4 regions of the Kitasatospora sp. NBC_00458 genome follow, and region 1 is predicted to be linked to each of the others. Evidence: riboswitches for the same ligand, from Rfam matches in the RefSeq annotation. Region 1 holds a riboswitch; each other region holds the start of a gene.
What was found. A riboswitch is a leader RNA that binds a small molecule or an ion and turns the genes downstream of it on or off. The one in region 1 is predicted to bind cyclic di-AMP.
Positions count from the first base shown of each region.

Region 2: it holds a riboswitch for cyclic di-AMP, as region 1 does, so the genes downstream of both, OG550_RS20580 (M23 family metallopeptidase) here and OG550_RS30930 (transglycosylase family protein) in region 1, are expected to answer to the same signal.
Region 3: it holds a riboswitch for cyclic di-AMP, as region 1 does, so the genes downstream of both, OG550_RS30055 (glycoside hydrolase family 16 protein) here and OG550_RS30930 (transglycosylase family protein) in region 1, are expected to answer to the same signal.
Region 4: it holds a riboswitch for cyclic di-AMP, as region 1 does, so the genes downstream of both, OG550_RS31710 (M23 family metallopeptidase) here and OG550_RS30930 (transglycosylase family protein) in region 1, are expected to answer to the same signal.

Region 1 covers NZ_CP107904.1:7,569,926-7,576,897, forward strand. The annotation lists gene OG550_RS30915 (glycoside hydrolase family 13 protein) at 1-1,376, shown strand, start outside; gene OG550_RS30920 (LacI family DNA-binding transcriptional regulator) at 1,402-2,421, shown strand; gene OG550_RS30925 (hypothetical protein) at 2,507-2,707, opposite strand; gene OG550_RS30930 (transglycosylase family protein) at 3,047-4,399, opposite strand; cyclic di-AMP (ydaO/yuaA leader) riboswitch at 4,386-4,582, opposite strand; gene OG550_RS30935 (hypothetical protein) at 4,817-6,972, shown strand, end outside.
Region 2 covers NZ_CP107904.1:4,939,473-4,946,444, reverse strand. The annotation lists gene OG550_RS20605 (hypothetical protein) at 1-52, shown strand, start outside; gene OG550_RS20600 (class I SAM-dependent methyltransferase) at 535-1,332, opposite strand; gene OG550_RS20595 (sensor domain-containing protein) at 1,489-2,238, opposite strand; gene OG550_RS20590 (GNAT family N-acetyltransferase) at 2,354-2,980, opposite strand; gene OG550_RS20585 (hypothetical protein) at 3,024-4,067, shown strand; gene OG550_RS20580 (M23 family metallopeptidase) at 4,202-5,068, opposite strand; cyclic di-AMP (ydaO/yuaA leader) riboswitch at 5,081-5,239, opposite strand; gene OG550_RS20575 (YiaA/YiaB family inner membrane protein) at 5,484-5,774, shown strand; gene OG550_RS20570 (alpha/beta fold hydrolase) at 5,956-6,780, shown strand; gene OG550_RS20565 (TetR/AcrR family transcriptional regulator) at 6,823-6,972, shown strand, end outside.
Region 3 covers NZ_CP107904.1:7,364,018-7,370,989, forward strand. The annotation lists gene OG550_RS30040 (TetR family transcriptional regulator) at 1-490, shown strand, start outside; gene OG550_RS30045 (alpha/beta hydrolase) at 959-2,113, shown strand; gene OG550_RS30050 (phenolic acid decarboxylase) at 2,175-2,504, opposite strand; cyclic di-AMP (ydaO/yuaA leader) riboswitch at 3,059-3,127, shown strand; gene OG550_RS30055 (glycoside hydrolase family 16 protein) at 3,151-4,392, shown strand; gene OG550_RS30060 (hypothetical protein) at 4,556-5,080, opposite strand; gene OG550_RS30065 (IclR family transcriptional regulator) at 5,307-6,125, opposite strand; gene aceB (malate synthase A) at 6,353-6,972, shown strand, end outside.
Region 4 covers NZ_CP107904.1:7,758,308-7,765,279, forward strand. The annotation lists gene OG550_RS31695 (HelD family protein) at 1-1,030, opposite strand, end outside; gene purB (adenylosuccinate lyase) at 1,149-2,579, shown strand; gene OG550_RS31705 (MFS transporter) at 2,599-4,149, opposite strand; cyclic di-AMP (ydaO/yuaA leader) riboswitch at 4,458-4,621, shown strand; gene OG550_RS31710 (M23 family metallopeptidase) at 4,625-5,611, shown strand; gene OG550_RS31715 (DUF2470 domain-containing protein) at 6,203-6,922, opposite strand.

The DNA of each region.
Region 1 (6,972 bases):
CGCACCGGCTGGGCCTGCGGATCATCGTCGACCTCGTCCCCAACCACTCCTCGGACCAGCACGAGTGGTTCAAGCGCGCGCTGCGCGAGGGCCCGGAGTCGCCGCTGCGCGACCGCTACCACTTCCGCCCCGGCAAGGGCGCGAACGGCGAACTGCCGCCCAACGACTGGGAGTCCATCTTCGGCGGCCCCGCCTGGACCCGCACCGAGAACCCGGACGGCACCCCCGGCGACTGGTACCTGCACCTGTTCGCCCCGGAGCAGCCCGACTTCAACTGGGAGAGCCCGGCCGTCGCCGACGAGTTCCGCTCCATCCTCCGCTTCTGGCTGGACATGGGCGTCGACGGCTTCCGCATCGACGTCGCGCACGGCCTGGTGAAGGCCCCCGGCCTGCCCGACATCGGCGGCTCCGACCAGCTCAGGCTGCTCGGCAACGACGTCATGCCGTTCTTCGACCAGGACGGCGTGCACGAGATCTACCGCAGCTGGCGGAAGATCCTCGACGAGTACCCGGGGCAGCGGATCGGCGTCGCCGAGGCGTGGACCCCGACCGTCGAGCGCACCGCCGGCTACGTCCGCCCCGACGAACTGCACCAGGCCTTCAACTTCCAGTACCTGGGCACCTCCTGGGACGCCGCCGAGCTGCGCGCGGTGATCGACCTCTCGCTCGACTCGATGCGCCCGGTCGACGCCCCCACCACCTGGGTGCTCTCCAACCACGACGTCACCCGGCACGCCACCCGGTTCGCCAACCCGCCCGGCCTCGGCACCCAGATCCGCACCCCCGGCGACCGTGCGCTCGGCCTGCGCCGGGCCCGCGCCGCCACCCTGCTGATGCTCGCCCTCCCCGGCTCCGCCTACCTGTACCAGGGCGAGGAGCTCGGCCTGCCGGACGTCACCGACCTGCCCGACGAGGTCCGCCAGGATCCGTCGTTCTTCCGCAAGGCCGGCCAGGACGGCTACCGCGATGGCTGCCGCGTCCCGATCCCGTGGTCCGGCACCGAGGCCCCGTACGGCTTCGGACCCGCCGCCGGCGGCCCCAGCTGGCTGCCGCAGCCCGCCGAGTGGGCCGGGCTCAGCGTCGAGGCGCAGACCGGCGACCCGACCTCCACCCTGGAGCTGTACCGTTCCGCGCTGGCCGTCCGCCGGGCGCAGGCCGACCTCGGCGCCGGCACCGGCGTCGAGTGGCTGGACGGCCCCGAGGGCACCCTGGCGTTCCGCCGCGGCGCCTTCGTCTGCACCGTGAACGCCACCGCCGGCCCGGTCCGGATACCGGCGCCCGGCCGGCTGCTGCTGAGCTCCGCCGGCGCGGACCCGCTGATCGACGGCGGCGAGACGGTGCTCGCACCGGACAGCACCGACTGGTGGGCGGTCTGACGTGGTTGCAATAGGCTCTGGGACCGTGACTACGGCGCGACTCTCAGACATCGCGGCGCAGGCGGGGGTCAGCGAGGCCACCGTCTCCCGCGTGCTCAACGGCAAGGCGAACGTCTCGGCCGCCACCCGGCAGACCGTGCTGGCGGCGCTCGACGTGCTCGGCTACGAGCGGCCGACCCGGCTGCGCCAGCGCAGTGCGGGGCTGATCGGACTGATCACCCCCGAGCTGAGCAACCCGATCTTCCCCGCGCTGGCCCAGGTGATCGAGCAGGTGCTGAGCCGGCACGGCTACACGCCGGTGCTCTGCACCCAGACGCCGGGCGGCTCCACCGAGGACGAACTGGTGGAGATGCTGGTCGACCGGGGCGTCGCGGGCATCGTCTTCGTCTCCGGCCTGCACGCCGACTCCACCGCCGACCACGACCGGTACGCCCGGCTGACGGGCCGGGGCGTGCCGTTCGTGCTGATCAACGGCTACAGCGAGAAGATCGACGCGCCGTTCATCTCGCCGGACGACCGGGCCGCGATGTGGATGGCCGTCCAGCACCTGGCCGAACTCGGCCACGAGCGGATCGGCCTCGCGGTGGGGCAGCGCCGGTACGTGCCGGTGCTGCGGAAGATCGAGGGGTTCACCGCGGCGATGCGGGAGGTGCTCGGGCGCTCCCGCGAGGAGGCCGAGGCGCTCGTCCACCACACGCTGTTCAGCGTGGAGGGCGGGCACGCGGCGGCCGGCGCGCTGCTCGACAAGGGCTGCACGGCGATCGTCTGCGGCAGCGACATGATGGCGCTCGGCGCGATCCGGGCCGTCCGGCAGCGGGGCCTGGCGGTGCCGCAGGACGTCTCCGTGGTCGGCTTCGACGACTCGCCGCTCATAGCGTTCACCGAGCCGCCGCTGACCACCATCCGCCAGCCGGTGGAGGCGATGGCCACCGCCGCGGTGGACGCGCTGCTGGAGGAGGTCGGCGGGAACGCCGCCCAGCGCGGGGAGTTCATGTTCCAGCCCGAGCTGGTGATGCGCGGCTCGACCGGCGCCGGCGCGCGCTGACCGCACGGACCGCACGGACTGCACGGCGAACGGCCGGGGCCCCGGGAGCACGCGCTCCCGGGGCCCCGGCCGTTCGCCGTGCCGCTCAGCCCTCCTGGGCGATCGGGCGGTCCGGGGTGACCCGGCGGCCGTCGGCGGACTCGCCGGTCCGGGTCTCGGTGCGCCGGCCGCGCTCCAGGTAGTCACGGAGGATCAGCTCGACGGCGTCCTGCGGGTTCTTGGTGCCGGACAGCATCATCGCGTCGATCGCGAGGTTGGCGTCGAGCGTGACGGTGACCTGGGCCATGGTGACTCCTCCTCGGGTACAGAGCAGCAGCATGCCCGGTGCGGCCGGATTTGACCATGACCTTCCGGCGGCCGCGGCGCGTTCCGGCCGGTCCGCCGGGGCACGCCCGCGGCGGGGCGGCGCGCGGTGCTTCCGCGCCGTCCGGGTGGCGGCGGTGGCGGCGGCGGCGGTGGTCGTGGCCCTGCGCTCGGGGGCGTCGGGGCCGCGGGGGCAGGGCCACGGGGTCAGGGGCGTGCTGCGCCGGTCGCGGTGGTCGTCGCCGTGTCCGGCGCGGGGCGCACCGGAGCCCCCGGGGAGGAGCGACCAGACTCCTCCCCGGGGGCTCCGGGCGTTCGTGGGTCAGACCCGGCCGGCGAAGTCCGGGGCCCAGTTGGCGACGGTCTGGGTCCGCACGCCCGAGCTGGGGTTGGCGGCCTCGACGTACTTGCCGTCGCCGATGTAGAGCGCGACGTGGTAGACGCCGGAGTCCTGGCCGTTGTTGGACCAGAACAGCAGGTCGCCCGGCTTGAGGGCGTCCAGCGAGACGTGCGTGGACGCGGCGGCCTGGTCGGCGGCGACGCGCGGGACGGAGACGCCCGCGGCGCGCAGCGCGGCCTGGGTGAGGCCGGAGCAGTCCCAGCCGCCGTTGCCGGTGCCGCCGTAGACGTAGGCCTGGCCGACCTTCGACTGGGCGAAGGACACGGCGGCGGCCATGCTGCCGGTGGCGGTCTGGGCCGGGGCCGGGGTCTCGGCCTGGGCGGCCGGCTTCGCGGCCGGCTTGGTGGCGGGGGCCTGGGTCTGCGCGCCCGCGCCGGTGCCGCCCTGCTGGGCGTCCTTGGCCCGGTTGAACCAGTCGAAGCCCTTGCCGGACTCGTCCGAGGCGGAGGCCGTGGCCTGGCCCTTGGCGCGGTCGCCGAAGGTCAGGTGCTGGCCCGGGTAGATGCTGTGCGGGCCGTCGGTCAGGGTGGCGCGGTTGAGCTCGTAGAGCCGCTCCCAGCCGCCCTGGACGTCGTTCTTGTCGGCGATGGCGGAGAGCCAGTCGCCGGCGACCACGGTGTAGTCGTCGGCCTGGCTCCAGCCGCCCTGCTGACCGGCCTGCTGGCGCCACTGCCGGCCGTCCTGGCCGCCGTCGCCCTTCCGGGCGTCGTCGGAGGCGGGGGCCGGGGCCTGGGCCTGCTGCTGGGGGGCCTTGGGCGCGGCGGGCTGCTCGGCCTTCGGCTTGGCGGCGGGCTTGGCGGCCTCGGCCGGGGCCGGGGCCGGGGCGGGGGTCTGGGCGGCCGGCTTGGCGGCGGCGGAGGTGTCGACGGCGGCCGGGGTGCCGCCCTTGGTCAGGCCGGCCTGGACCGAGCAGACCGGCCAGGCGCCGGGGCCCTGCACGGCGAGCACCTTCTCGGCGATCGCGATCTGCTGGTCCTTGGTGGCGAGGTCGGCGCGCGGGGCGAACGAGGTACCGCCGAACGCGGCCCAGGTGGAGCTGGTGAACTGGAGGCCGCCGTAGAAGCCGTTGCCGGTGTTGATGCTCCAGTTGCCGGTGCTCTCGCACTGGGCGACCTTGTCCCAGGTCGCGACGGTGGCGGCGGTGGCGGTGCCGGAGGTGAGGCAGGGGACGGTGAGGCCGATGCCCGCGACGCCGAGGGCGGCGATGGCGCGACGGGTACGGCCGGACAGACGGGTGCCGTTGGTGGGCAGCATGAAGACGCGGTCCTCTCCCACGCCTGCGAGGTGAGCTGTCGGATTCGGGCTGGAGTTGCCCGGCCGCGCTGTGGACGCGGCTTCACCCCTAGCCCTGGTCGGTCCGGGGACCGGCCTGGGCGAACTACCTGTGGTTCCCCCGCTCCTGCCGTGGTGCTTCGTGCTTCCAGCGCACCCGACGGCAGGACTCGGCGTTGCGGATGAGCTGGGTCCGTGTGGCCACGAACGGGGAGCACGTTAAGCAGAGCCGCATTCAAACCGCAAACATGTGTGAGGCACGTCACTGTTTGCGAAATCCGTGGTGGGCGGCTGTCCTTCATGATCAGAAATGACCGATTTCGCACAACGCCCGTCACGGTCAACGCAACTGCCTATGCTTCAGAACGCCGGCGGCACGCCGGCGAGGACGCAGCCGTCTGGGGGGAGGGCTACGCACCGATGGCCATGGACGAGGATCCGGCCGCCGCCCGCCCGGCCGCCCGGCCGCGTGGAGCGCATCGCAGGGCAAAGCACCGCAGAGCGGACATCCCACCCGAACCATCACCAACTCCCGTAAGCCGCCGCACTCTACTGCGCTGGCTCGCCGTCGGCACCGCCTTCGCGGCGATCAGCGGCGAGGAGGTCCTGCGGCGCTCCCTGAGCGGCCCGACCGAACCGGTCGCCGCCGTCGCCGGACCGTCCGGCGCCGACCCGACGGGACCGGACGGCGGCCACGGCGCCGCGCCGCCCGGGACCGCACCCGGCGGCGTCGCGCCCGACCAGCCCGCCCCCGAGCCCACCGTCGACCAGAGCGGCCGCCGCTGGTCCGACCCGGCCGGCTGGGGCGGCGCCGTACCCGGGCCCGGGAGCGCCGTCCGGATCACCGACCGGGTGCTGCTCGACACCGACGCCGCCGTCGGCACGCTGCTGGTGGAGCCGGCCGGGGCCCTCACCTTCGCCGCCGACCGCACCCTCACCCTCGCCGTCACCGGCAACGCCGAGATCCGCGGCGCCCTCGCCCTCGCCCCCGACGGCGCCCGCACCCACACCCTGCGCTTCCCCGCCGTCGACGAGAGGCGCTTCCGGGGTGACGGCATGAAGGTCGTCGACACCGACGTCGGCCTCTGGGTCACCGGCGCCGGGTACCTCCGGCTGGACGGCGCCGCCAAGACCGCCTGGGTCCGCGCCGACCGCGAACTGAGGGCCGGTGACACCACCCTCGACCTGGCCGCCCCGCCCGCCGGCTGGCTCCCCGGCGACGAACTTGCCGTCACCCCGACCGGCCCGCCCGACCAGGAGGACTTCGCCGCCCGCTACGACCTCGTCACCGTCCGGTCCGTCAGCGGAACGACCGTCACCCTGGAGCAGCCGCTCCGGCACGCCCACCCCCGGGTCGCCGCCGGAGGGGGCGTCACCGTCGGCGCGGAGGTGCTCAACCTGACCCGCAGCGTCCGGGTCGAGGGCACCGCCGGGGGCCGCACCCACGTCCACCTCACCAGCTCCCGCCGCGCCGACGTCCGCCACACCGCGCTGCGCTGGGTCGGCCCGCGCGCCGACACCAAGGAGACCTGGAAGGGCCGGGACGGCACCGTCCCGATCACCGCGCCCGTCCTCGGCCGCTACGGGCTCCACTTCCACCAGCTCGGCGACGCCACCCGCGGCACGGTGGTCGAGGGCGTGGTGGTCCGCGACGCCGGCAGCCACGCGTACGTCCCGCACGCCAGCCACGGCATCACCTTCCGCAGCTGCATCAGCCACGAGACCTGGGAGGACGCCTACTGGTGGGACGGGCCGCTGGACACCCGCACCCCGCAGCGCCCCTCCGACGACATCGTGTACGAGTCCTGCGTCGCCTCCCGCACCCTGCTCGAACCCGAACCCCGCGCCTACCGCCTGACGGGCTTCAACCTCGGCGCGGGCACCGGCGGCAAGGCGGTGGACTGCGTGGCCGTCGGCGTCCGGGGCGCCACCGGCGCCTCCGGCTTCGAGTGGCCGGAGAACAGCGAGGGCGTGTGGACCTTCGAGCGCTGCCTGGCCCACAACAACGCGCAGGACGGCATCTTCGTCTGGCTCAACGCCCGTCAGCAGCACCTCGTCACCCAGTTCGCCGCGTACCACAACGGCGGCTGGGGCATCGAGCACGGCGCCTACCTGAACGACTTCGACTACACCGCGACCGTGCTGTACGGGAACGCGGGCGGGGGAGTGGCGCTGCACGCGCTCGGCCGGGACAGGGGCACCGTCTTCGACGGACTCCTGGTCGACGCGGCCGGGCAGAGCGACTTCGCCGTCTCCACCGCCCGGCACGAACTCGCCGGGCAGTCCGTCACCTTCAGCCGCAGCCGGTTCACCGGCTACCGCCGGGCCGGGATCGCCTTCCGCGCCACCCCGGACGGCCGGCCGGACGACGTGCTGGTGCTGGACTGCGAGTTCGGCGGCAACGAGCTCTGGCTGGACCCGGAGGGCGTCCGGCCGAAGGACATCCTGTTGCGCCGGGCCGGCGGGACGGAGGTGCTCAAGGTCCGGAAGCCGGACGAGGAGGGCGCCGCGCAACCGCAGTGGAACGCCGTCGCCGCGCCGGTGGCCACGTTCGCGGGGCAGTCGCGGCCGGTGCT
Region 2 (6,972 bases), 2.6 Mb from region 1:
GAGCCGGCCGGCCGCAGCGCAGCCGTCGGGGGCGGAGTCCGAGGCACCGTAGGCCCTCCTCCGCCGGACGGCGAAGCGGGACTCCGGCCGGGACCGGCCGGTCGTCGGCCCGATCGGGGCGGGCGCCGACGCGCCGGGCGCCCGTCCTCGGCGGAGTCCCCGGCCCGCGGGTGGGCGACCGCCCGGATGCCACCGATGACGCCCACGGCACGGGTCCGGTCGAGGAGGCGGGCGACGAGCCGCCGACCGCTGCCGACATCCGGACCGACTCGGCCGGGCCGGTGACCGGCCCGGGGAACCGAGCCGGTGGCCGTCGACGGCCAGGACAGCTGACGGACAGCTGGCCGCACCTCGTACCGGGCCCGGCGGCTCGGACGTCGCGCGACATCGGCGGTCATCGGCGCGCGCCCGCCCCGGTGGGCGGGCCGGTCCCGGACCGGTGCGGTGAACCGGTCGGTGTCCGAGGCCGCGGCCGCGTCGGTCGGCGTCCCGCCGACGGACGACGGGGATGAGGCCGCCTCCCACGGGTGACCACTACCGGTGGTGGCTCCGGGGCGGGCTGCCGACCCGTCGGAGGACCAGTACGCGTCGGTGGCGGCCACCGGCGAAGGGCGGGACGATCCGGACCTCGCTGGCGATCCGGAGCTCGCCCAGCGCGTACCGGACGGCGTCGAGGCGGGTGCTGCGACGGCCCTCGCCGTCGTGCAGCGGGTGGACGTGGACCTCGCCGCCGGGTGCGGTGACGCGGACCAGTTCGGCCAGCGCGGCGAGCTGCCACTCCGGCCCGAACAGTTCCGGGTAGGCGAAGACCAGGTAGCCGCTGAGGGTGAGGGCGAAGGTGCCGTCCGCGAACGGCAGGCGGGGCAGCGCGGCGGCGACGTACTGCTCGGGGTGGGCGGCACGGTCGGCGGCGAACAGCCGGCGGGCCCGGTCCCAGCTGCGCAGGTAGCGGTCGGGCGGGCAGTGGCGGGGCTCCGGGTAGAGCCGGGGGCGGGCGGCCATCGCGGCGGCGGTGGCGGACCGGGCAGCCAGGGCCCGGGCGGTGATCTCGGCGGTCGGCCGGGCGTACACCGGGTCGGTGGCGATGACCCGGCAGCCGAGCGTGCGGGCCTCGGCCACCAGGCCGGCCGCGCCGCCGGGGCAGTCCAGCAGCGGCCCGGGGAGGGCGGCGAGCCGGGCCCGGGTGAGGCCGAAGAGGCCGCAGTACTCGTCCAGCGGCCGGGAGGTGACCAGGGCTCCGGACGCACCGGGGGCGGACGGGCCGGAGGCGGCGGCGGACGGGCCGCCGGTGGAGCGGGCGGCGGCGGGGCGGGTGGCGGTTCGGTCGGCCATCCCGGCCATCGGAACACGGGCCGGCCCCGCCCGCACCCGGAGCGGTCCGGGGCGGGCGGGGCCGGTGGGTCCGGGAGGCCGTCGGGTCAGGAGGGCGGAGAGGTCGCAGGAGGGCGGGGAGGTCACAGGCGGACCGGGAGGGCGCAGGCGGACCGGTCAGCGGCCGAGCAGGCCCCGGGCGGCGAGCCGGTTGACGTTGGTCAGGCCGCGCACCAGCTGCGGGGTGACGAAGACGAAGAGCAGCCCGACCAGGCAGACGCCCGCGATCTGCGGCATCGACTCGACGAAGAAGACGTGCTGGTCGCCGTCGCTGTCGGTGAAGTCGAACAGCTTGTAGCCCGGCCAGTCCGTGAAGGTCGGGAAGACCCAGTGGTAGACGGGGTAGAGGGCGAGCGACCAGCCGACGGTCATGAAGACCGTCGACACCACCAGGCTGAGGATCGCCCACGGGAACATCACCACCTGGTGGAGCACGGCCTTCCAGCCGGCCGCGTCCCCGAGTCGGGCGGTGATGCCGCCCCAGGCGCCCGGCCGCTTGACCCGGACCGGCTCCGGGGCGGGCACGTCCAGGGCCAGCATGGTGCGGACCCGGGACCGCTCCAGCCGGCCGAAGCCGCGGCCGGCGGCGGTCAGCGCGGCCAGCACCGGCAGGCCGAGGACGGTGACGAAGGTGCCGAGGCCCAGGCAGAACAGGGTGACGGCGAGGGTGAAGCCCGCGACGGCCACCGGCAGGCCGGTCAGGGTGTAGCCGAGCTCGCGGTAGAAGTAGGCGGTGAACGGCGCGCGCCAGGCGTACGGCGGCTCCTCGGTGCGGCGGGCGGCGGCGTCGCGGCGGTCGTACGCCTTGTACGCGTCGTGCGCCTCGTACGCCTCGAACTCGCTGGGCTGCGTGCTGTAGCTGCTCATGGCGGGGTCTCGGTCCCTCGGGTCGGTCGTCCTGCGGCGTGTCCTGCTGACTGCTCCAGCCTGCCAAAACGCCGTCCGGGCGGACATCCGGCTCCCCGGCGAACCGGGGGTGGGGTTATCCCCCCTCCGGTCGGGGCGACCCGGCCCCGGCCCCGGCCCCGGTTGCAGTGGCGGCCCCGGCCCCGGGCCACTCGTCGGAGAGCAGCGCGTACAGGTACGAGTCGTGCCAGCGGCCGTGCAGCCAGAGGTCGTGCCGGATCCGGCCCTCCAGCTGGAACCCGGCCCTGCTCAGCACCCGGACGGAGGCCGCGTTGCGGACGTCCACCCGGGCCTCCAGCCGGTGCACCCCGAGCGGGCCGAAGGCGAGGCCGCAGAGCAGTGCGGTGATCTCGCCCGCGTAGCCGCGGCCCCAGGTGTCGCGGCGCAGCGCGTAACCGAGCGTGGCGGAGCGGTGGTCGCCGAGGCCGAGCGCGGCGTTGCCGACCGGGACGGCGTCGGCCGGGTCTGCGGCGGCGGCGCGTTCGGTGACGGCGAGCCGGTAGACCGTCCGCTCCTCGCGCTCCGCCTCCTCCAGGTACTGCTCGATCTGGTCGGCGCAGGCCTCGCGGTCGCGCACCTCGAACGGGAGGTAGCGGGTGGCCTCCGGGTCCCCGAAGACCGCGTACAGGGCGTCGACGTCCTCGGGGGTGTGGTGGAACTCGCGGATGGCCAGCCGGGGGCCGGTGAGTCGGATGGGCACCATGCCTGCCGACCCTACTCGCGACCAGCGGTTACGGTTCGGAGTTATGGAAGACGAAGACCTGCGGCTCGCCCCGCGCACCAAGGCCGCCGAACTGCTCTCCTGGGCGGAGTCGGAGGGCCGTGCGCCGGTGCCGGGAGCCCCGCTGCGGGCGGTGCTGGCGCTGCTGGAGCTGGGCGGGGGCAGGATGCACGACGGCTGGCCCGAACTGACCTCGGGTGCGGTCGAGCACCTGCTGTACGAGCGGCTGCACCTGTACGTCCAGCCCGTGCCGGGGCAGGACCCGCTGGCGTACGGAGCCGCGGTGCGGCTGCTGATCGACCACCAGCGGGCCGCGAAGCGGCTGAACGCCAAGCGGCAGGAGCGGCTGCACGCGGAGGCCGAATGGCAGGGCGAGCTGGCGGCCGGGCTGCTGCGCCGGGCCGACCTGGTGACCTGGCCGCGGCTGTACGCGCTGCTGCTGCGTGCGGCCGGGGTGGACACCGCCGACGAGGCGGCGGTGCGGTCCTGGCTGGAGGCGTTCGGCGGGCTGGCGGAGGAGGAGCGGCTGGCGGCGTTCGCGGCGCTGGAGGAGGACGGCACGCTGGACCCGGTGGAGGACGGGGGCTGGGGCGGCGGGACCAGGGAGCTGGCGGTCGGGATGGCCACGGACGGTGCGCGGCGGCTGCTGGAGCAGGGGCTGATGGAGCGCAGCTACCGGAACCTGGCGGCGCTGAACGCGCTGGGCCGGCCGATGCCGGCGGAGCTGTCCGGGGACTACGGGGCGTTCGAGGAGGCCGCGGTCGTGGCGGCGCTGGAGCTGGCCGGGGAGTGGACGGTGCCGGGGCTGCCGCGGCTGCTGGTGGAGGAGTTCCCGGAGCTGGCGCCGGAGCCGGGGCAGGCGGAGATCGACGCGTACCTGGCGGGGCTGCCGGAGGAGCCGTCGGACGAAGCGTGGGACGGGTCCTCGGACGAAGCGTGGGACGAGCGGCAGTGGGACGACGAGCGGCAGTGGGGCGATCCGGCGCCGGAGGACGCGGCGGAGGACGCGCCGGCGGACGCGGCGGGGGTTTCGCCGCAGGAGCCGGCGGCGGGGCGGCCCGGGGCGTGACGGGTGCGCGGGAGCCCCGGTCCGGTCCTCGGTGGACCGGGCCGGGGCTCCTCGGCGTCGTGCACTGCCCGGCGCCCGCCGCCGGGGGCGGCGGCGGGGACCGGAGGGCGGTCAGCGGGTGACCGGAGGGGTGGTCAGGGGGTGACGCCGCGCTGCTCGAACCAGCTCTCCGGGTCCACCGGGGCGCCGCCGCCGGGACGGACCTCGACGTGCAGGTGCGGGCCGGTGACGTTGCCGGTGGCGCCGACCTTGCCGATCTGCTGGCCGGGGACGACCTTGCCGGAGCCCTTGATGATCGAGGAGAGGTGGCAGTACCAGATCTCGGTGCCGTCGGGCAGGGTCTCGACGATCCGGTAGCCGTAGGAGCCGGCCCAGCCGGCCGAGGTGATGGTGCCCTGGCCGACGGCGTAGACGGCGGTGCCGGTGTCGGCGGCGAAGTCCAGGCCGGTGTGCAGGTGGGCCCAGTAGCGGGCGCTCTGGCCGTAGTGGGCGGAGAGCCGGTAGTCGCGCACCGGGAGGTTGATGGCGGCGAGCTTGGCCTTCTCGGCCTCCTCGGCGACGCGCTTGGCCTGCGCCTGCTGGGCGACCTGGGCGGCGCGCTTGGCCTCGGCCTCCTGGGCGGCCTGCACCCGGGCGGTCTCCTCGGCGGCGGTGCGCTGGCTGTCGGCCTGCTGCTGGATCCGGGCGGCGAGGGCGAGGCCGGGGTCGGCGGAGAGGGCGACCGGGGCCTCGTCCGGCGTCTCGACGGCGGGCGCGGCGGCCGGGGTCGCGGAGGCGAAGCCGGTGGCGCCCAGGGTGGCGGCGACGGCGGTGACGCCGAGCAGCGGAGCGGTTCCGCGGGTCTGACGGGGCATCCGGTGCCGGTTGGTCTCGGCGACCGGGGCGGTCTCGTCGGCCGGGCCGCCGTACGGGCCCTGGTGGGCCGCGGGGCGGGGGTGGTCGAGCAGCTGGGTGCCGGCAGAGGGGCCGGACGGGTGTGCCGGGGTGTGCGTCGACGCCACGGAGGCGCGCTCCTTTCCTTCCTTCGCGCCTACCGGGTTAGCTGACGGGTTCGGAGCAGGAAGGTCTCCTACGGCTGGGCCTGGGCCCGGCCGATTCACCCCAAGGAACGTGGTTCCCCGGCTCCCTGGCCTGCCCGTGGGCCGACCGGCGGGATTAAGCGACGGCGCACGGTGCCGTCTGGGTACGGCGTTGGGGACCGCGCTGCGTTATCAAACGTTAATCCGAGAGGCCCCCGATTCCAAGCCATCCGTTGAGGACGACAGGATACGGCCGGGCACCACGCGGCCCGATGGGCGTTTTAGGACGATTGACGACAACTGACACTACCGAACGTGATAGGACGTCAACGAACGGCCCCCCATCTGAGTACTCCTACTCATGTGCGGCCGGCGCCGGCGCGGCCATCCTGGCGCCATGAGCGCACCGATGCAGTCCCGCACCACGGCCGCGTACTACGTCCAGGCCGTGCTGTCCTTCGCCGTCTCCGCCGTCGCCCTCGCCGTCGGGATCGCCTACCTCCCGGTCGGGGCCTGGACCCGGGCCTTCCTCGGCCTCGGCCTGCTCTACACCGTCACCTCCGCGTTCACGCTGGCCAAGGTGATCCGGGACCGCCAGGAGTCCACCGACCTGGTCACCCGGGTCGACCAGGCCCGACTGGACAAGCTGCTGGCCGAGCACGACCCGTTCAAGGTGGAGGGAGTCTGAGGCGGGTCCGCCGCCGGGACCGCCCGGGGGATCCCATCGGGCCGGCCGCCTCGGACCGCCGTCGACAGCTGTCGATAGCTTGACGGCTAAGGCTATTAGCCTTAGCTTTATGGCTATCGGCACACGCCGACGACCCGAACCCGCGCGGCACCCCGCCCGCGGCGGACCGAGGAGGCCCACCATGACCGGCACCGCCCCCGCCACCCGCCACCTCGACCTTCCCGGCGGCCGGATCGCGTTCGACGACTCCGGCCACGGCGAGGGCGCCCCCGTCCTCCTGCTCCCCGGGATGCTCGACAGCCGGGCCGCGTACCGGCACCTGCGGCCGCTGCTGACCGCCGCCGGCCGCCGGGTGGTCACCATGGACCTGCGCGGCTTCGGCGAGTCCTCGATCGCCTGGGACGACTACTCGCCCGCCGCGATCGCCCGCGACGCGATCGCCCTGCTCGACCACCTCGGCATCGACCGGGCCGTCCTGGCCGGCAGCTCGTACACCGGCGCCTCGGTGGTGAAGGTCGCCGGGGACGCCCCCGGGAGGGTCGCCGGCATCGTCCTGCTGGACGCCTTCGTGGAGAACCCGCCGCCGAACGCCCTCCAGCGCGCGGTGGTCGGCGCGATGGGCGCCCTGCTGGTCCACTCGCCGGCCTTCTGGGGCCTGTACCAGCGGAGGTTCGCCTACCCGACGGTCAAGCCCGCCGACCACGACGCCTACGTGGACGGGCTGGTCGCCGCGATGCGCACCCCCGGCCGGAAGGCCGCCACCCGCGGCTACGTCCGGGGGGACTCCGCGCCCACCGGCTGGACCGCCGCCGTGCGGTGCCCGGCGCTGGTCGTGATGGGATCCAAGGACCCCGACTTCTCGAAGCCGGAACTCGTCGCCGACCGGCAGGCCGCCGCGCTCGGCGCCCGGAAGGTGATGATCGAGGGCGCCGGGCACTACCCGATGGCCGACCACCCGCAGGCCACCGCCGACGCCCTGCTGGCCTTCCTCGCCGACCTGGCCTGAACGCCGCCGCACCCGCACCGCACCGAGCCCAGGAGAACCGCCGTGCCCCGAGTCGGACTGACCCCCGAGCAGGTCGTCGACCACGCCCTCGCCCTCATCGACGAGCAGGGCCCCGAGGCCCTCACCCTGGCCGCCGTCGCCGGCCGCGCCGGCGTCGCCACCCCCTCGCTGTACAAGCACGTCAGCGGCGGC
Region 3 (6,972 bases), 210 kb from region 1:
GGGCATCTCGCTGCGCACCTTCTACCGCTACTTCTCGGAGAAGGAGGACGCCGTCGCGCCGCTGCTCGCGGCCGGCGGCGAGCGCTGGGTGCGGCTCTTCGCCGACGGCTCGGCGGGCCTGCCGGTCCGCGAGGCGCTGGAGCGCTCGGCGGCCGAGTCGCTGACCCCGCCCGACGCGGACGCCGTCGAGGCCATGCAGTGGACCCGCGACCTGCTCCGCGACCCCCGGCTCGCCTCGGTCTGGCAGCGGGTGCACGCCGACTCCGAGGAGCGGCTGCGCGCCGCGATCGCCGCCCGCTGCCCGCAGGGCACCGACGCGCTGGAGATCCGGCTCGCCGCCGCCGCGGCCACCACCGCCATCCGGGTCGCGCTGGAGCAGTGGGCCGCCTCCGGGGCCGCCCCCACCGGCCCCGGCTCACCCCGGGAGCTCGGCGCCCGCTGCATGCGGGAGCTCACCGCGGGCCTCGGCCTCTGGGCCCGCGTCAGCTGACGGACCCCCAGCCGCGGCGCGGCGGAGACCCTCCCCGCCGTCCGCGCCCTTCCCCGGTACGCGCCCCTCCCGCCGTCCGCGCTCCGGCGCCTGCCGGTCCGGCCGCGCCCCGTACCTCCCCGCGCGCATCCCCCGCTCCGCCGAAATCCCGTGCTCCGGCGGCCCCTCGTCGCCCGGTCCCTCCCCGGAGCCCCCCGCCCGCGGCGGCGCCCGGCGTGCGGACCCGCGTTCGGCCACCGTTCTCCGGCGCTTCGGCCACGGGTGGCCGACGCGTCGCCGGGTGCGCGCCTCCTACCGGAGACCGAGGCGATTACCGCTGGTCGGCGGGTCCGGAGCCCCGCCGCGGACCGCTAGGGTGGGTGGTCGCGCCCCGGCGACGGCCCCGTTGCGAACGGGGAACCAGGGCGGCCCTCCCGGGTGTCCTTCCCCCGGGGGCGGGGGAGTACGAGGCGTGGGAGCAAACAAGACATGGGTCTGACGAGCCACAAGGTGCTGGCACTGACCGTCCTGATCGCCGTCGCGGCGATGGCCGGGACGGTCTGGCTGTGGCCGAGACTGTCGAAGCGGACGTGGCAGGCGGTGCTCGGCCGGATCGGCGCGCTGTGCGCGACCCAGCTCACCGTGCTCGCCGCGCTGGGCCTGGTGGCCAACAACTACTTCGCCTTCTACAGCAGTTGGGACGACCTGCTGGGGACGGGCGACAGCGGCCCGGTGGTCATCCACAACAAGGCGGACGCGTCCGGCCGGCTGCGCGTCGAGACCATCGGGCACGCCGAGGTGAAGGGCGGCGGGGCGCTCGGCCGCGACCCCAGGCAGTCCGGCGAGATCCGCGAGGTCCGCATCGACGGTGCCACCACCCGGCTGTCGACCGAGGGCTACGTCTACCTGCCGCCGCAGTACTTCCAGCCGGAGTACGAGCAGACGCAGTTCCCCGCACTGGTCGTCAGCACCGGCTTCCCCGGCATCGCCAAGAACCTGGTGACCCGGCTGAACTACCCGGGCGCGGCGCTCAAGCTGCTCCAGGAGGGCCGGATGCAGCCGACCGTGCTGGTGCTGGTCCGCCCCTCGCCCGCACTGCCGCAGGACACCGAGTGCGAGGACATCCCGGGCGGCGCCCAGTCCGAGACGTACTTCACCAAGGACGTGCCCTCGGCGATCCAGGCGACCTACCGGGTCTCCGCCGACCCGCGGGCGTGGGCGTTCATGGGCAACTCGACCGGCGGCTACTGCGCGCTCAAGCTGGCCATGCGCCACCCGGAGGTCTACCCGACCGCCGTCTCGCTCTCCGGCTACTACCAGGCCGCGGAGGACCCGACCACCGGGGACCTCTTCAAGGGCAGCGAGCAGCGGCGCAACGAGGCGGACCTGATGTGGCGCCTCAAGAACCTCCCGCAGCCCGGGGTCGCCGTCCTGCTGGCCGGCACCAAGGAGGGCGACGGCAACTACCGGCGCGAGACGGAGGCGTTCGTGGCCGCCGTGCGCAGCCCGATGAAGGTCTCCTACAGCATGCTGGAGACCGGCGGCCACAACTTCGAGACCTGGAGCAAGCTGCTCCCGTCCTCGCTGGAGTGGATCTCCCAGCGCCTGGTGGTGCCGGGCCGGTCGTCCGACCAGCCGGTCTGACCGGTCCCGGCCGGCACCTCGGGGGACCGGCCCGCACCTCGGGGGACCGGCCCGACGGGCCTCAGGCCACGGACTGCAGCGTGCCGGTGTGCAGCTCGCCGACCCGGCCGCCCTCGCCCTCGTACGTCCAGAACGCGCGGACCGTCATCCGGCCGAGGTCCATGACGTGGCTGACGGTGATGCCGCTCTGCTCGGTCCAGCTGACGAAGTACACCTGCGGCCCGACCTCGGCGACGTGCAGGGCGACGTCCTCCCACTGACCGGCCGACTCGCCGAGGCCCTCCCAGCGCAGCCGCTTGCCGTCGGCCGAGTAGGCGTTGCGGAAGGCCGCGCCGTTGTCGACCTGGAACAGGAAGGTGCGGCCGGCGAAGCCGGGCAGGGGGGCGGTCATGGTGGGGCTGGTCCTCGTCTCTCATGCGGTACTCGGTGTGTCCGGACGGTTCCGGCACGGGTTGGATCTCCAACCTATCCGACTGCCCCGTCTTTCGCGGCGTACTCGGGCATCGGGCGACAGCCTGCGGACCGGTGCCCGCGCCGGACCCGCGGCGGCCCCACCCGGTCCGGCCCCACCCGGCTCCCCGTTCCGCCGGGCGCACCGGGCTCCCGGGCCCGCCGGACCCTCCGGGCCGCGCGAACGGGGCCCCGCCGGGGCCGGAACCCGCCCCGGCGGGGGTGCGGGCCGGAGCGGCCGCGCCAACTGATCAACTCCGCAGGCACGTTGATCATCCGCGCGGCCCGGCCTGTGACCTGCGCGACAACCGCCCGTACGGAGTTGTCCGGCCCCCGACGGCCTGCCTAGCCTGCAGGGGCGTCCGCTGTCAGCGGACTCCCGCCGTCGGGACGCCGAGTCCTGTCCACCCGCCGGCCGGCACCCGAGCACCACAGCGGACGGGAGCGGGGGACCCAAGGTCAGTGCCCCGGTCCGTGCGCCCCCGCGCCCCGGACCGAGGCTAGGGGTGAAGCCGCTCCACAGGCGGCCGGGCAACCTCAGCCCGAACCCGACAGCTCACCTCGCAGGCGTCGCAGAGGACCAAGCCATGCCCACTGCCCCGCAGCAGCAGCCTGCCCGGCGCCACGCGCCCCGCCACGCCCGCCCCTCCCACCGGGGCCGCACCGCCGCCCTGGCCGTCACCGGAGCGCTCGCCGTCACCGGCGCCGGCCTGCTCGGCGTCCCGGCCCTCACCGGTGCCCAGGCCGCCACCGCGCCCGCCGCGGCCGCGCCCACCGTCACCCAGGACGGCCTCACCCCGGCCGCGATGGTCGCCGGCAAGGCCTCGGCCGCGTCGCTGAGCGTCCACTCCTCGGCCTGCTTCACGGCCAAGACCGTCGGGGTCGGCATCCGTGACGCGGCCGGCCGCAACCTCGACTTCCCCGGCAGCGCGAGCAACGCGCAGATCTGCCCGAGCGGCCTGTCGATCACCACCGGCTCGCGCACCCTGGCGGCCGGCACCTACACCCAGTTCGGCTTCTGGCAGGACCTCGGCGGCGCCTGGCACAACCTGCCCTCCCGCCAGCTCGTGGTCTCCTCCGCCGTCACCCCGACGCCGACCCCCACCCCGACGCCGACCACGCCGCCCGCCACCGGCGCCCCCGTCGCGGGCAAGAAGCTGACCTGGTCGGACGAGTTCAGCGGCCCCGTCGCCTACGGTTCCCGCTGGACCGGCGACCGCAGCAGCGCCTACCACTACGGCAACCACAACCCGGACGACAACAAGCTCGACTGGCTGAACAAGAACAACGTCACCGTCTCGGGCGGCGCCGCCACCTTCACCGCCAAGCCGGGCGCCAACAAGCTGGAGAACGGCAAGCAGTCCTGGGACACCGGACTGCTCACCACCGAGTACTCCAGCGAGGGCTTCCAGGTGAAGACCGGCGACTACGCCGAGACCCGGGTCAAGCTCCCCGCCGGCACCGGCGCCTGGCCGGCGCTCTGGACCTGGAAGAACGGCAACGGGGAGATCGACACCTTCGAGTACCACCCCGACAACCCGAACCTGCTGGAGCTGACCAACCACGTCAAGCCCGGCCACCTGTACTACACGGACGCCAAGGCGATCTCGAAGGACGGCTGGGTCACCATCGGCACCCACTACGGCGCCACGTCCGTGGACTGGTACGTCAACGGGGTCAAGGTCTTCTCGGACGGCAAGGGCGTCGGCACCGACTGGTCCGCGTACCTGATCCTCAACCTGTCCCTGAGCGCGGGGCAGTACCACCCCGCGCCCCAGGGCACTGCGCCGATCACCTTCGCCGCGGACTACGTCCGGGTCTACCGCTAGGTCGTACCCGCGAGGACGTGCCCGCGAGGACGTGCCCGCGAGGACGTGCCCGCGAGGACGCCGACCCGGCGGACGGCACTTTGCAAAGTGACACTTTGCAAAGCCGTCCGGACGGGAACCCGGCGTCCGTGGAGACCGCCCGCCCCGGCCGGGGCGGGCGGTCTCAGGCGGTCTGCACGACCTGGATCGTGAACGGCTGCCGGTTGTTGGCCTCGTTGCGGTCGTCGTCGCTGCGCACCGCGACGTAGCCGCCGGACAGCTCGCCGAGGGGGACGGTGGGGGCGAGCCGGACCGGGATCAGGGCGGTCGCGCTGCGGAAGACGCCGAGTCCGGCCGGGAAGGTGCAGCGCACCCGGTGGCCGTTCTGGAACTCGTAGCAGTTCTCCGGGAAGAACGGCCCCTCGGCCGTCACCCCCTCCGGCAGGGTGACCACGACGGTGAACGCGGAGGCCGTCCGGTCCGGTCCGCCGTTGCCGATGAAGGCGTGCACCGTGGTGGTGCCGCCGGGGGCGGCGGCGTCCGGGTCCAGCCGGACCACCTCCAGGTCCGAGTCGGAGGGCGCCGGGGTCACCGCGGGCGCGGCCGCCGCGTTCTCCTTGCCCGGATCGGTGCCCGCCGCCGGGCCGTCGTCCGGACACGCCCACGCCGGTCCGGCGGCCAGCGCCACCAGCGCGGACCCCACCGTCAACGACCTGCCGAGGAAGCTTCGTACGGACCCTCTGCGCGACATCGCCGCTCACCCTGCCTCTGCGTTCGTGCGCCCCGCGCCGTCGCGGGCACGTCCCGACCCACAGTGACCGACCCTTCCCCCGCCGCCGGGGCAACCCGCCCTCGGGTCGCTCCACTGGGCGAACGCGGGCGCAGGAAGTCGACGGCGCCGACTTCCTGCGCGGGAGACCTCCGGCGGCGCCCGGTCAGGGGGCCAGGACCTGCCCCAGCCGGGCCGCGATCCCGTGCATCACCGGCACCAGCGAGGCGGTGCCGACCTGCTCCTCCAGCGCCCGGATCCGGGCCTCCGGACCGGACACCGACAGCGCCGTCGGGGTGGGCGAACCCGGCACCGCGAGCGCGATGCAGCGCACCCCGATCTCCTGCTCCTGGTCGTCGACCACGTAGCCGCGCTCGCGCGCCTCGGCGAGCTGGCGGAGCAGCTCCTGCGGGTCGGTCACGGTGTGCGGGGTGTGCGCGGGCAGCGGGTTGGGGCCCAGGACGGCGCGGGCCTCCTCCTCGGGCAGCTGCGCCAGCAGCGCCTTGCCGACGCCGGTGCAGTGCGGCTGCACCCGGCGGCCGACCTCGGTGAACATCCGCATTGAGCGCCGCGACTGCACCTGCCCGACGTAGACCACCTCGCCGCCCTCCAGCACGGCGAGGTTGGCGGTCTCGCCGGTGGCCTCCATCAGCTCGGCCAGGTAGGGGCGGGCCCAGCTGCCGAGCAGCCGCCCGGAGGTCTCGCCGAGCCGGATCAGCCGCGGGCCGAGGGTGTAGCGGCGCGCCGTGTCCTGGCGGACATAGCCCTGCTGCACGAGGGTACGAACCAGGCGGTGGATGGTGGGCATGGGCAGGCCGGAGGAGGAGGAGAGTTCGCTGAGCGTGGCCACGCCGCCCGCGTCGGCCAGCGCCTCCAGCAGCTGGAAGGCGCGTTCGACGGACTGCACGCCGCCGCCGGAGCGCTCCGGGGCCGGCGCCCGCTCGGGTGCCGGGTCGGGCGCGCCGTCCGGAGCTCTGTCGGGCACGGGGTCGGGCGCGGTGTCGGAGGCGCGGTCGGAGGTCGGGGCCACCGGCGTTCCCTTCGCTGTCGGGGGAGGAGTACAGTCCCAGCGATCTCCTCAACAAACCGTTGAAATTCTGTATCGCGGAAACTAGTCTCCACCTTACAGAATCAAGCCCTCCGTTTGCTGGGGTTCGGATCAACTGTCGGTCAACCGCCGCAAGGATCAACTGTCTTAGGAGTGTCCTGCTCATGGCTTCAGATCAGGGACCCGGCGCCCCCTCCGCCGCTCCGGTCGTCACTGTTGCCGGTCCGCGTGTCCACCGGGCCGAGGAGGTGCTCACTCCGGAGGCGGTCGCCTTCGTCGTCGGCCTGCACCGCGCGTTCGAGGGGCGCCGCCGCGAACTGCTCGCCCGCCGTCGCGCCCGCCGTGCCGAGATCGCCCGCACCGGCACCCTGGACTTCCTCCCGGAGACGGCCGCCGTCCGCGCCGGCGACTGGCGGGTCGCCGAGGCGCCGCGGGCCCTCCGGGACCGGCGGGTGGAGATCACCGGCCCCACCGACCGCAAGATGGTGATCAACGCCCTCAACTCCGGCGCCCGGGTCTGGCTCGCCGACTTCGAGGACGCCACCTCCCCGACCTGGGAGAACGTCGTCAGCGGCCAGATCAACCTGATCGACGCCTTCGAGGGCAGGATCGACTTCACCTCCCCGGCCGGCAAGGCCTACACGCTCCGGCCCGCCGCCGAACTGGCCACCGTCGTGGTCCGCCCGCGCGGCTGGCACCTGGACGAGAACCACCTGCTGGTCGACGGCGAACCGGTGGCCGGCGCCCTCCTCGACTTCGGCCTCTACTTCTTCCACAATGCCGG
Region 4 (6,972 bases), 190 kb from region 1:
CGTCCGCCATCCACGGGCCGCCCTTGACCGCGGCGGTGGCCGGAGCGTCCTCGCCGGTGGCCCGGACACCGGGGAACAGCTCCCCGACGGTGCGGAGCACCACCCCGGTCTCGCCGAGCTCGGGCAGCACCCGGCCGATGTAGCGGAGGAAGGCCGGGTTCGGGCCGATCACCAGGATGCCGCGGCGCTCCAGCACCGCGCGGTGCGTGTACAGCAGATAGGCGGCGCGGTGCAGCGCGGTGACGGTCTTGCCGGTGCCGGGCCCACCCTGGACGACCAGCGCGCCGGGCAGCGGGGCGCGGATCACCCGGTCCTGCTCGGCCTGGATGGTGGCGACCACCGTGTCCATCCGGCCGGTCCGCTCCCGGTCGAGCGCCGCCAGCAGCGCGGCCTCGCCGACCAGCGTGCGCCGAGCGTCCTCGGGGAGGGCGGCCAGGTCGAGCGCCTCGTCGTCCAGTCCGGTCAGGGTGCGGCCTTCGGTGCGCAGGTGGCGGCGGCGGACCACGTCGCCGGGCTCGGCCGGGGTGGCGGTGTAGAACGGGCGGGCGGCGGGGGCGCGCCAGTCGAGCAGCAGCGGCTCGTGGCCGTCGTCGGTGAGGCCGGTCCGGCCGACGTAGCGGGTGGTGCCGTCACGGTGGTCGAGGCGGCCGAAGCAGAGGCCGCGTTCGACGGCGTCGAGCCGCGCGGTGTGGCGGGCGGCCTCGGCGGCGCGGAGCTCGCGCTCCAGCCGGGCCTGGTGGGTGCCGCCCGGGCCGGCTCCGGCGCCCGCGGCGGCGAGGTCGCGGCGGGCGCGGGCGCGGGCTCCGTCGAGTTGGGCGTAGAGGGCGGTGAGCTGCGCCTGTTCGGCGTCCAGGGCCTCGGCGTGGTGGGGCTCGGGGTGGTGGGGCTCGGAGCCGGCGTGGTCGGGTTCGGGGGCGGTGCGGTGGGGCCCGGGCGCGGCGGGGTGGTGGCGCTCGGCGGGGTGGGCCCCGGGCGGGCGGGGCGCACCCGCGGGGAGCGGAGTGGTGGGAACCGCTGGAGATTCGCTCATCGATGTGGTATCCTTGCGGCGTAAGACTTCTGCGGACACGTGCGGTGAGTGCTCAATTGCCGCAGCCTACCCGATCCGGCGGCGTTCGGGCTGACCTCGGCTGTTAGGCTTGCGAAGCGTGAGCGCGAAGCCCCAGATCCCCAATGTCCTGGCCTCCCGGTACGCTTCGGCGACCCTGGCCCAGCTGTGGTCCCCCGAGCACAAGGTGGTGCTGGAGCGGCACCTCTGGCTTGCCGTCCTGAAGGCCCAGCAGGACCTCGGCGTCGAGGTGCCGGCCACGGCCGTCGCCGACTACGAGCGAGTGCTCGACCAGGTCGACCTCGGCTCGATCGCCGCCCGTGAGCGGATCACCCGGCACGACGTCAAGGCCCGGATCGAGGAGTTCAGCGACCTCGCCGGCCACGAGCAGATCCACAAGGGAATGACCTCCCGGGACCTGACCGAGAACGTCGAGCAGCTGCAGATCCGGCAGTCGCTGGAGCACGTGCGCGACCGCACCGTGGCCGTCCTGGTCCGGCTCGGCCGCCTCTCCGCCCAGCACACCGAGCTGGTCATGGCCGGCCGCTCCCACAACGTGGCCGCGCAGGCCACCACCCTGGGCAAGCGCTTCGCGACCGTCGCGGACGAGCTGCTGGTCGCCTTCCGCCGCCTGGAGGAGCTGATCGCCCGCTACCCGCTGCGCGGGATCAAGGGCCCGGTCGGCACCGCCCAGGACATGCTGGACCTGCTCGGCGGCGACACCGACAAGCTCTCCGAGCTGGAGCGCCGGGTCGCCGCGCACCTCGGCTTCGACAACGTGCTCACCAGCGTCGGCCAGGTCTACCCGCGCTCGCTGGACTTCGAGGTGCTGACCGCCCTCGTCCAGCTGTCCGCGGCCCCGTCCAGCCTGGCCAAGACGATCCGTCTGATGGCCGGCCACGAGCTGGTCACCGAGGGGTTCAAGGAGGGCCAGGTCGGCTCCTCCGCGATGCCGCACAAGATGAACACCCGTTCGTGCGAGCGCGTCAACGGCCTGGCCGTCATCCTGCGCGGCTACGCGTCGATGACCGCCGAGCTGGGCGGCGACCAGTGGAACGAGGGCGACGTCTCCTGCTCCGTGGTCCGCCGGGTCGCGCTGCCGGACGCCTTCTTCGCCTTCGACGGCCTGCTGGAGACCTTCCTGACCGTCCTCGACGAGTTCGGCGCCTTCCCCGCCGTGATCGAGGCCGAGCTGGACCGCTACCTGCCGTTCCTGGCCACCACCAAGGTGCTGATGGGCGCGGTCCGCGCGGGCGTCGGCCGGGAGACCGGGCACGAGGTCATCAAGGAGCACGCCGTCGCCTCCGCGCTCGCCATGCGCGCCGGCGCCCGGGAGAACGAGCTGCTGGACCGCCTCGCGAACGACGGGCGGATCCCGCTCGACCGGGCCGCGCTGGACGCGCTGCTGGCCGACCGGCTCTCCTTCACCGGCGCCGCCGGTGCCCAGGTCGCCGAGGTCGTCCGGCAGATCGAGGCGGTCGCGGCCGCCCACCCCGAGGCCGCCAAGTACGCCCCGGGTGACATCCTCTGACGTTCCGTCAGGCCTTCCGTCAGGCCTTCGAGGGCCCCGTCGCCGTACCGGTGGCGGGGCCCTCGCCGTGCCCGGACGCCCCCGGCGCGAGGTGGCCCGGGTCCAGCGGCGGGCCGTTGGTGGAGCAGGAGTAGCGGCAGTCCGGCTCGGCCACCGGGTGGTCCTCCGGGGCCAGTACGTTGCCGCGGACGGTGGCCAGCGCGGTCAGCCCGCCGGCCACCAGCAGCCCCGCGCAGATCAGCATCGCGGTGTGGAACGCCGCGTCCACCGAGGCCGGCACCTGGTAGGCGTCCCCGCTCAGCCCGGCCAGGGCGGGCAGCGCGGCGACCGCGAGCAGGCCGGCCGCCCGGGCGGCGGCGTTGTTGACGCCGCTGGCGATGCCCGCGTGCCGCACCTCCACCGCCGCCAGCACCGTCGCGGTCAGCGGCGCGACCAGCAGCACCATTCCGGAGCCCATCACGGTGACGGCCGGCAGCACGTCCGTCCAGTACGAGGCGTCCGGGCCGATCCGCAGCATCAGCAGCACCCCGGCCGCGCAGAGCAGCGGTCCGACGGTGAGCGGCAGCCGGGGCCCGATCCGCTTGCCCAGCCGGCCGGCCCGCGCGGAGAGCGCCAGCATCAGCACCGTGATCGGCACCAGGGCCACCCCGGAGACCAGCGGGGAGAAGCCGGAGACGATCTGCAGCTGCACGACGAGCAGGAAGAAGACCCCGCTGAACGCCGCGTAGACGGCGAGGGTGACCAGGTTGACCGCGGTGAACAGGCGGGACGAGAAGAGGCCCAGCGGCAGCATCGGCTCCGGCGTGCGGCGCTCGACGACGACGAAGGCCACCCCCAGCAGGATCCCGGTCGCCCCGGTGAGCCATACACCGGGGGAGAGCCCCTCCCCGGCGGCGGTGAGCGCATAGGTGAACGTGCCCAGGGCCAGCGCGGCCAGCACCGCGCCGAGGACGTCGAACCGCCCGCTGGAGGCCTCGTCCCGGCTCTCCGGCACGTGCCGGGCGGCCACCGCGACGACCAGCACGGCCAGCGGGACGTTCAGCAGGAAGATCCACCGCCAGCCGGGCCCGTCCACCAGCCAGCCCCCGAGGAACGGTCCGACCGCCGCCGACACCCCGCCGAGTCCGGACCAGAGGCCGACCGCGGCCGAGCGGTCCTCCGGGTGGAAGACCGCCTGGAGCATCGCCAGCGACCCCGGGGTGAGCAGCGCCCCGCCGACGCCCTGCACCGCGCGGGCGGCGACCAGGACCTCGATGGTGGGGGCGGCGGCGCAGGCCGCCGACGCGACGGCGAACCAGACCACGCCGAGCAGGAAGATCCGGCGCCGGCCGTACCGGTCGCCGAGCGCGCCGCCGAGCAGGATCAGTCCGGCCAGGGTGAGCAGATAGGCGTTCAGAGTCCACTGCAGGGCGGAGAGCGGGGCGTCGAGGTCGACGCCGATCCGGGGCAGCGCGACGTTCACGACGGTCCCGTCGAGCATCGCCAGGCTGGAACCGAGCACCGTCGCCAGAAGTACCCAGCGACCCTGCGCGGTGCCCAACCGCAGGGTGCCGGCCTCGGAGGTGGCCACGGCCCGATCGTCCGCCCCGGGGGCCTACGTGACAAGGGTCACCGGGGGCGTGTCGGCGAATGGCTTTCCGTGAGTGATCGTGTGCGGAACGGTCCGGAAATCGGCGGAGGGTCGTGGATCAGTGGCACGCGGTGAATTGATTGTGTGCGTACTGTGCAGCCGATCATTCGGAGCGTGACGGGCCCCGGGGGTTTTGTTGCGGGTTCAAGAGATCGACATTGCTTCACTCGGACGGATGAGTTTTAGTTCAGCGACCGCCCGGCGTCAGCCCGGGTGGCCACCGGGTGGAACGCCTAGTCCTGCCGCTGCCCGGTGGTACGCAACGAACTCTGTACGGCAGGAGCGGGGGACCCAAAGGTAAGTCGCCGGACCGGAATTCACGGTCCGGCTTGGGGTGAAGCCGCCTTGATGCGGCCGGGCAACTCCAGCCCGAACCCGACAGCTCACCTCGCAGGCGTCGGAGAGGACATTCCCCATGCCCGCACAGGCTCGTCGTATCGCCCTGCCCCGCGCCGTCCGCATCGGCATCGCCACCGCCGTCACCGGCGCCGCCTTCGCCCTCCCGCTGGTCACCACCGTCAGCGCCCAGGCCCACGAGGCCCCGGCCGCGAAGCCCCACACCAGCACCTGGACCGGCGCCGCCAGCGTCGACGCCACCCCGGCCGCTCCGGCCGCCGAGACCGCTCCGGCCGCCCAGGCCGAGGCGAGCTACAAGGTCGTCGGCGGGGATACCCTGTCGAAGATCGCCGCCGCCAAGAACGTCCAGGGCGGCTGGGAAGCCCTCTACGAGCACAACCGCTCGGTCATCGGCGCCAACCCGAACCTGATCTACCCGGGCCAGCAGCTCGGACTCGGCGGCAAGGCCGTCGAGTCCGCGAAGCCCGCCGCGCCCGCCGCCAAGCCGCAGGCCTCGCAGGACTCGGCGAAGCCGGCCGCCAAGCCGACCGCGCCCGCCGCGAAGCCCGCCGCCCCGGCCGCCAAGCCCGCTGCCCCGGCCGCCAAGCCGGCTCCGGTCCAGGCCGCGAAGCCCGCCGCCCCGGCCCCCGTCGCCGCCTCCGGCTACGTCGCCCCGCTGGCCGGCGCCAAGCTCGGCACCGCCTACGGTGTGGCCGGCTCGATGTGGTCCTCCGGCCACCACACCGGTGTCGACTTCTCCGCTGCCACCGGCACCCCGCTGCGCGCCATCGCGGCCGGCACCGTGGTGAAGGCCGGCAACGGCGGCGCCTACGGCAACGAGGTCGAGATCAAGCTCGCCGACGGCAAGTACGCCCAGTACGCGCACCTGTCCTCGATCGCGGTGAAGGTCGGTCAGACCGTCACCGCCGGCCAGCAGATCGGCCTCTCCGGTGCGACCGGCAACGTGACCGGCCCGCACCTGCACTTCGAGATCCGCACCGGCTCGGAGTACGGCTCGGACATCGACCCGATCGCCTACCTGCGGGCGCACGGCGTCTCGATCTGACCCGTCCGGTCGATTCGAGCGGCCTGAGGGTCTGAGGGCTTGAAAGCCTGAGGGTCTGAAGGACTGAGGGGCTTGAAGGCCTGAGGGTTTGAAAGTCTGAAGGCTTGAAGGCTTGAAGGCCTGAACGGCCTTGGCGGTCGGACCGGTCCGATTGGGCGGACCGGTCCGACCGAATACCAGAACCACCGCTGGGTGCGGGGTGAACGACCTCCCGGGATGGTCATGTCGGGTGACCGCTCGACCGGGTGATCGCCGCACCACCAGTGGATCCACGGGCGCGGGACACGCCCGTTCGACCGGCCCGGTTCGCGAAACCTCCTTTCGCGAACCGGGCCGGTCGTCTTTGTTTTCACCCCCCCTGACTCGGGGGGAATTCCTTCGGCGTTTTCCCGGCGGAGTCCGGTCGCGGGGTGGGGCCGTGGAGCGCCGGCCGGGGTCGCGGGTCGCGGGTCGCGGGGTCGCGGGTGTGGGTGCGGTCGACCCGGTGGGGTGTTCGCGGGGCTCCTGGCCGTCCGTCACCGGCGCGTGGGTGACCGGCGGGCGTCGGGACGGCCGCTCCGCCGGGTCGGGTGGTGGGGCGCGCCGGGGCGCTCAGGGCCGGTGGGCGGGCTCCGCATGCTGGGCGGCGGTCAGCAGCTGGTGCACGCGGTGCCCGAAGTCGTCGGCGTCGTGGGCCGGTTCGGGGAAGACCAGACGCACGTCGCGGTGGCCGTGCGGGTGGTCGAGGCGGAGCACCAGGCCGTACCGGTCGAGGGCGAGCGGACGGACGTCGGGCCGCTCGGTGAGCAGCTCCTGGTCGAGGAGGCGGGTGAGCACCTCCAGGGCGTCCGAGTGGTCGTCGGCGAGGTGGGTCAGCATGCCGGCCTCGTAGCGCGCGAGCGGGTCGGGCGCGGCGAGCGCGAGGTCGGCGCCGGTGAGCGCACTGGTGCCGTACGGGGTGGAGAGGACGGCGTGGGCGACGTCCAGGCGCAGGTGGACGCTGAGGCCGTCGTCGGCGAGGTGGGCGAGGTGGAGTCGCCCGGCCAGGGTGAGGCGGCCGCGGACCCGGTCGCGGACGGCGACCGGGGCGATGTCGGTGAGGTCGAGGACGACGGGGAGGCCGTCCTGCTCGCGGGCGGTGGCCAGGGTGAGCGGGGCGTCGAGCGGTGCGCGCAGCCGGATCCGGGAGCCGTGCACCGACACGGGGGTGGTGAGTTCGTGGTGCTCGCCGCAGGCGCGGACGACGACGGAGGAGGCTGCGCAGAGCAGGCTGCCGACCCGTTCGGCGGCGGTGGGCTCGGGGACCTCGGCGTCGATGGGGGTGGGGCTCATGGCAACCTCCGGCTAGTTAGGTGAGCCTAACCTAATGACTTGCATGGCGG